Linked DNA regions of Hyphomicrobium denitrificans ATCC 51888. The protein of the gene in region 1 interacts with the protein of each later gene in a pairwise test. Links are inferred from orthologs where the notes say so. Each region holds a gene or a part of one and is shown on either strand. Other genes may lie near its edges.

What was found. The genes of interacting proteins can lie anywhere in the genome.
Region 2: the proteins of gyrA (region 1) and gyrB interact in binary tests that used the Escherichia coli proteins (3 or more experiments, as listed by UniProt). The link is inferred for Hyphomicrobium denitrificans ATCC 51888 from one-to-one orthologs.

The regions. Positions count from the first base shown.
Region 1 is NC_014313.1:2,234,846-2,238,177, reverse strand. What follows is about bases 17-3,276. They hold gyrA (DNA gyrase subunit A), read left to right. Parts: upstream 17-328; coding sequence 329-3,076; downstream 3,077-3,276. Other genes in these bases: HDEN_RS10745 (Crp/Fnr family transcriptional regulator), read right to left, coding at 3,066-3,276. Outside these bases: HDEN_RS10755 (PRC-barrel domain-containing protein), read right to left, coding at 1-5; more of HDEN_RS10745, read right to left, coding at 3,277-3,332. UniProt on the Escherichia coli protein: A type II topoisomerase that negatively supercoils closed circular double-stranded (ds) DNA in an ATP-dependent manner to maintain chromosomes in an underwound state.
Region 2 is NC_014313.1:5,277-8,403, reverse strand. The notes cover bases 73-3,127. They hold gyrB (DNA topoisomerase (ATP-hydrolyzing) subunit B), read right to left. Parts: upstream 2,797-3,127; coding sequence 349-2,796; downstream 73-348. Other genes in these bases: HDEN_RS00030 (DNA replication/repair protein RecF), read right to left, coding at 2,943-3,127; HDEN_RS00040 (hypothetical protein), read right to left, coding at 73-222. Outside these bases: more of HDEN_RS00040, read right to left, coding at 1-72. UniProt on the Escherichia coli protein: DNA gyrase negatively supercoils closed circular double-stranded DNA in an ATP-dependent manner to maintain chromosomes in an underwound state.

The sequences.
Region 1 (3,332 bases):
CTCATTGAGAGTTCCTTTTTAAGTCACGCGCGGGGCTCCCCGGCGCCGCGCCGCCGGTTCAATCAGGACCCACGAAAATCCCGAATCTGCACGATTGAGCAAATAGTCTCGGACTGTGTCCGGATGAAGTCACGGAAACGCCGCGCCGCGTGCAAGGCGGGACTAGTAACATATTGAATATACGTACGAATTTTTCCAGCGGGATTTCGCGTCACGTCGCCGCGCTGATAGCTTTCCGGCGCGCTTTCCGATATGGTATTCAGCACCATCCCGCGCCAGCCGAACGTCCGCGCTGCAGCCGCGATCTGCCTCCAAGAAAGTTGAGACTTTGACCGACAATAGCGACGACGAAAGACCGGCTGGCCGCGAGCCGAGCGACATCCGCCCCGTCTCCATTTCAGACGAGATGAAGAAGTCGTACCTCGACTACGCGATGAGCGTCATCATCTCGCGCGCGTTGCCCGATGTCCGCGACGGTCTGAAGCCCGTGCACCGCCGCATCCTGTTCGCGATGAACGAACTCGGGCTCGATTGGAATAAGAAGTACGTCAAGTCGGCGCGCATCGTCGGCGAGGTGATGGGCAAATATCACCCGCACGGCAACCTCGCGATCTACGACGCGCTCGTGCGTCTCGCGCAGGATTTCTCGATGCGCGTGCCGCTCGTCGATGGGCAGGGCAACTTCGGTTCGATCGACGGTGACCCGCCGGCGGCTGAGCGCTACACGGAATCGCGTCTCGCCAAAGTCGCGAGCTTCCTGCTCGACGATCTCGACAACGATACGGTCGATTATCGCGACAACTACGACGGCACCATTCAGGAGCCGTCCGTTCTGCCCGCCAAATTTCCGAACCTGCTCGTCAACGGTGCGGGCGGCATCGCGGTCGGCATGGCGACGAACATTCCGCCGCACAACCTCGGCGAGGTCATCGACGCCTGCATCGCCGACCTCGACAATCCCGAGATCGGTATCGACGAGCTTTCGCAGATCATTCAGGGCCCGGATTTCCCGACGGCCGGTCTCATTCTCGGCCGCGGCGGCATTCTCTCAGCCTATCACAAGGGCCGCGGCTCGATCATCATGCGTGCCCGCGTGACCGTCGAGCATATCCGCAAGGATCGCGAAGCCCTCGTCGTCTCCGAAATTCCCTATCAGGTGAACAAGCGCACGCTGATCGAAAAAATCGCCGATCTCGTGCGCGACAAGAAGATCGAAGGCATCTCCGATCTTTGGGATGAATCGAACCGCGAAGGCATTCGCATCGTCATCGAGCTGAAGCGTGATGCGGTCGCCGATGTCGTTCTGAATAACCTCTACAAGTATTCCGACCTGCAGACGACGTTCGGCGCCAACATGCTGGCGATCAACGGCGGCCGTCCGGAAAGCCTGACGCTGAAGGATTTCATCTCGGCGTTCACGAGCTTCCGCCAGGACGTCGTTACGCGCCGCATCAAGCACCTGCTGAACAAGGCGCGCGATCGCGCTCACGTGTTGGTCGGCTTGGCGATCGCCGTCGCCAACATCGACGAGGTGATCAAGCTCATCCGCTTTTCCGCGTCGCCCGCCGAAGCCAAAGAGCAGCTGATGGCGCGCGACTGGCCGGCGAAAGATATGGTGCCGCTGATCGAGCTGATCGCCGATCCGCGCCACAAGGTGTCGGCGACCGGCACGTACCGGCTTTCGGAAGAGCAGGCGAAGGCTATCCTCGAACTGCGACTTGCCCGCCTCACGGCTCTCGGCCGCGACGAGATCGCTGACGAGTTGAACAAGATCGCCAATGAAATCCGCGAATATCTTGCAATCCTTGCGTCGCGCGCGCGTGTCGTCGATATCGTCAAGGGCGAGCTGCAGACGATCAAGGATGAGTTCGCGACGCCGCGCAAAACCGAAATCGTCGACATCGAAGGCGAGGTCGAAGACGAGGATCTTATCCAGCGCGAGGATTGCGTCGTCACCGTCAGCCATAAGGGCTACATCAAGCGCGTGCCGCTCGCGACGTATCGCGCGCAGCGTCGTGGCGGCAAGGGCCGCTCCGGCATGTCGACGCGCGACGAGGATTTCGTCACGCAGCTGTTCGTGACGTCGACACATACGCCGGTGCTGTTCTTCTCGTCGCGCGGCATGTGCTATCGCATGAAAGTCTGGCGCTTGCCGCCGGCTTCGCCGCAATCGCCCGGCAAGGCGCTCGTCAACCTGCTGCCGCTCGCGCAGGACGAGGTCATCACGTCGATCCTGCCGCTGCCGGAGGATTCCTCGACGTGGAGCGAGCTTGAGCTGATCTTCGCGACACGTTCCGGCAACGTCCGGCGCAACGCGCTCGCCGACTTCGAGAGCATCAATCGCAACGGCAAGATCGCGATGAAGCTCGATGAAGGCGACAGCATTGTGCAGGTCGCGATCGCCAAGCCCGATCAGGACGTGCTTTTGACCAGCGGTAACGGCCAGTGCGTCCGCTTCCTCATCAGCGATGAAATCCGCCTGTTCAAGGGGCGCGACTCGACCGGCGTTCGCGGCATCAGGCTCGGCGACGGCGACGAAGTCATCTCGATGGCCATCCTCGATCACTTCGAGGCGTCAGCAGAGGAACGCGCCGCCTACCTGAAGCAGGCGAGCGCTCTGCGTCGCTCGGAAGAAACCGAAGACGCCGAACCCGTCGCGGAGGCCGACGCCGAGGAAGTCAGCGCCGAGGCCGTGACGCTCAGTCCCGAACGCTTCGCCGTGATGCAGGCGGGCGAGCAATTCGTGCTGACCGTTTCGAGCAAGGGCTTCGGCAAACGATCGTCGTCGTTCGAGTTCCGCACGTCGGGTCGCGGCGGCAAGGGCATCGTCGCGATGGTCGTCAACGATCGCAACGGCCGTTTGCTCGCGTCCTTCCCGATCGACGAGAAGGATCAGATCATGCTCGTCACCGACGGCGGCCAGCTGATCCGTTGTCCCGTGGACGGCGTCCGGATCGCGGGCCGCAACACCCAGGGCGTGCGCATCTTCAAGACGGAAGCCGAGGAGAAGGTCGTCTCCGTCGAGCGTATCACCGAGGATGAGACGGACGAGGGCAGCGAAGGCGTCAGCCCATAAGCAGGGGCTTGCCTGCGCCGTGCAGCCGGATGATCGCTTCGCTGAGCGGGCACTTCGCAACGAGTGCCCGCCAGTTGCGGATCGAGACTTGAAACCGGCCGCGGCGCTCGATGATCCCGTCGCTGACGAGCGACGACAGAATGCGTGATACGGTATCGGGATTGAGCGCGAGATAATCGGCGATGTTGTAGCGCGTCAGCGGGAGATCGAACGAGATCGCGCCGCCCGCCTGCATGCCGATATGCGCCCCGATCTC
Region 2 (3,127 bases), 2.2 Mb from region 1 along the record:
ACCGCCGCCGCCCCACGCATCGCCTTTCGGCCAGAGCGCGAGCGCGGTCAAATACGGCGTGCGGCTGACAGCCGTCCAAGTTTCGAACGGCGCCTGCCACTTGGCCGCGAAATAGATCAGCAGATCGCCATCGGGAGAGAGATCGCAACGCCGCTCATAGATGCGGCCGTTGAACCATTGTCCCGGCTCCAGCCGGTCGGCGTCGAGCCACCAGCGAAGCACCAGCACTTTTTTCGATGGACCGCGCCGGAAGACAACCGCCGATCGGCCATCCCGAGCCAAGACGGCATAAACCCGGCACGACGGTTCGGTTACAATTCCTGTTGAACCATCCGTCGCGACACGGCCTCACACGTCCAGGTTCGACACGTTGAGCGCGTTTTCCTGGATGAATTCGCGCCGCGGCTCGACAACGTCGCCCATCAGCTTGGCGAAAATTTCATCCGCCTCTGCGAGATCGCCGACCTTCACTTGCAGCAACGTACGAACATCCGGATCAAGCGTCGTTTCCCAAAGCTGCTCGGGATTCATTTCGCCCAAACCTTTGTAGCGCTGAAGCTCAATGCCCTTGCGACCCGTTTCGTACACGGCGGTGAGGAGCGAACGCGGCCCGAGCACGGCCTCGACCTTGTCCTTGCGCTTCAGCTTCGCGGGCTTGTCGTAGACTTCGACGAGATGCGCGTGACGTTCGTTCAAGCGCCGCGCGTCGAGCGAACCCAACAGCGCGCGATCGAGGAAGTGCACCTCCGTCACGCCGCGAACCTCGCGCTTGAACACAAAGCCGTCGTTGCCGAAGCGGCCTTCCCAGCCGGTCTCCATTTCTTCCGAAACGTCGTCGAGACGCTTTGCGACGCGCGCCGCCGCGGCGTTCGCTTCCGTCGCCGACTGCAGATACGCGGGATTGAAAATACCGCCGATCGCACCCTGCTCGACGACATTGCGGTTGTAACGCGAATGCAGCCCGTTGATGCCGCCCGAAATCTGCCGCGCCTGCTCGACGATGTCGCGAAGATCTCGGCCCGCGCGCTCCGTGCCGCTGCCGGTCACCAGAACCGCGTCCACAAGGCCCTGATCGATGAGATAATCTTCGAGTGCCCTTTCGTCCTTGAGATACGATTGCGCCTTGCCGCGCGCGACTTTGTAGAGCGGCGGCTGCGCGATGTAGACGTGCCCCTTGTCGACGAGCTCCGGCATCTGCCGGTAGAAAAACGTCAGCAGCAGCGTTCGAATATGCGCGCCGTCGACGTCGGCGTCGGTCATGATGATGACCTTGTGATACCGCAGCTTGTCGAGCTTGAACTCGTCGCGCCCGATACCTGTGCCCAGCGCCGCAATAATATTCGTCACCTGTTCCGAGGAGAGCATCTTGTCGGTGCGAGCCCGCTCGACGTTCAGGATTTTACCTCGGATCGGCAGCACCGCCTGAAACTCGCGCTTGCGGCCCTGCTTCGCCGAACCGCCTGCCGAGTCGCCCTCGACGATGAAAACTTCCGTCTTCGACGCGTCGCGATCCTGGCATTCCGCAAGCCCGCCTGGCAGGCGGAGACCATCAAGCGCACCCTTGCGCCGCGTCAGATCGCGGGCCTTGCGCGCCGCTTCACGCGCGAGCGCCGCCTCGACGATCTTGCCGACGATCACCTTCGCTTCTTTCGGATGCTCTTCGAACCACGCGCCGAGCTGATCGCCGACCGCCGACTCGACGACCGGCTTCACTTCGGACGAAACCAGCTTGTCCTTCGTCTGAGACGAGAACTTCGGATCGGGTACTTTCACCGACAGAACGCAGGTCAGACCTTCGCGCGCATCATCACCCGAAAGCGAAACCTTCTCTTTTTTGGCGAGACCGGTTTCTTCCGCGTACTTATTGACGATACGTGTCAGCGCGCTGCGGAAACCGGCGAGATGCGTGCCGCCGTCCCGCTGCGGAATGTTGTTCGTGAAGCACAGCACCGTCTCGTGGTAGGTATCGTTCCACCACAGAGCCGCCTCGACGGTGATGCCGTCCTTCTCACCCAAAATCATGATCGGATCGGGAAGCGCAGACGACTTCGAACGATCGAGATAGCGCACGAAAGCTGCCGTGCCGCCTTCGTAGACGAACTCCTGCCGCTTCACGTCGGCATGACGCGCATCCGTCAGAACGATCTTAGCGCCTGAGTTCAGGAACGCCAGTTCGCGCAAGCGATGCTCGAGCGTCGCGAAATCGAATTCGGTGACGTTGTGAAACGTCTCGGTGCTCGGCAGAAACGAAACTTCCGTACCGCGCTCACCATTCGCATCGCCGACGACCTTCAGCGGCGCAACCGTGTTGCCGTTGTTGAATTCGACGAAGTGCTCCTTGCCGTCGCGCCAGATCCGGCACTTGAGCCACGACGACAGCGCATTGACGACCGACACGCCAACGCCGTGCAGACCGCCGGAAACTTTGTAGGAGTTCTGGTCGAACTTTCCGCCAGCGTGCAGCTCGGTGAACACGATCTCCGCGGCCGAACGCTTCGGGTCCTGGTCGTCATCCCTCTTGATGCCGGTCGGAATCCCACGCCCGTCGTCGCGCACGGTGCACGAGCCATCAGGGTTGAGCGTCACCTCGCAGCTCTTCGCATGACCCGCGAGAACTTCGTCGATACCGTTATCGACGACCTCGTAAATCATGTGGTGCAAACCCGACCCGTCGTCGGTGTCGCCGATGTACATGCCGGGACGTTTGCGAACCGCGTCGAGCCCCTTCAGCATCTTGATGCTGTCCGCGCCGTAATCGTCAGGCTCGGGCATTTTTTTCAGCGGTTGAGCGGTCATTTTTTGCTTTTCTCAAGGGAGGGAAATGAGACCCATTTCATACCACAAAACCCCTTGAAACACCGCATGAAATCGATTCTTTGCGGCTTAAAAAAGCGTATTGTTTTCATTGTCTTGCGTGTGACCGTTTGTCCCTCGCCGACAACTTATTCCGAAACTGCGATTTTACCCTCCTGAACCGCCCAGAAACGCGCCCGGCCGGCAAGCGCCTCGAAGGCATTTTTGTCCGTGCCGGTCATCCACGCCTGCGCCCCGAGATGCAGGATTTCGTCGAACAGCGCCGCGCGCCGGTCGGCATCGAGATGCGCCGTGATTTCATCGAGCAGCAGGA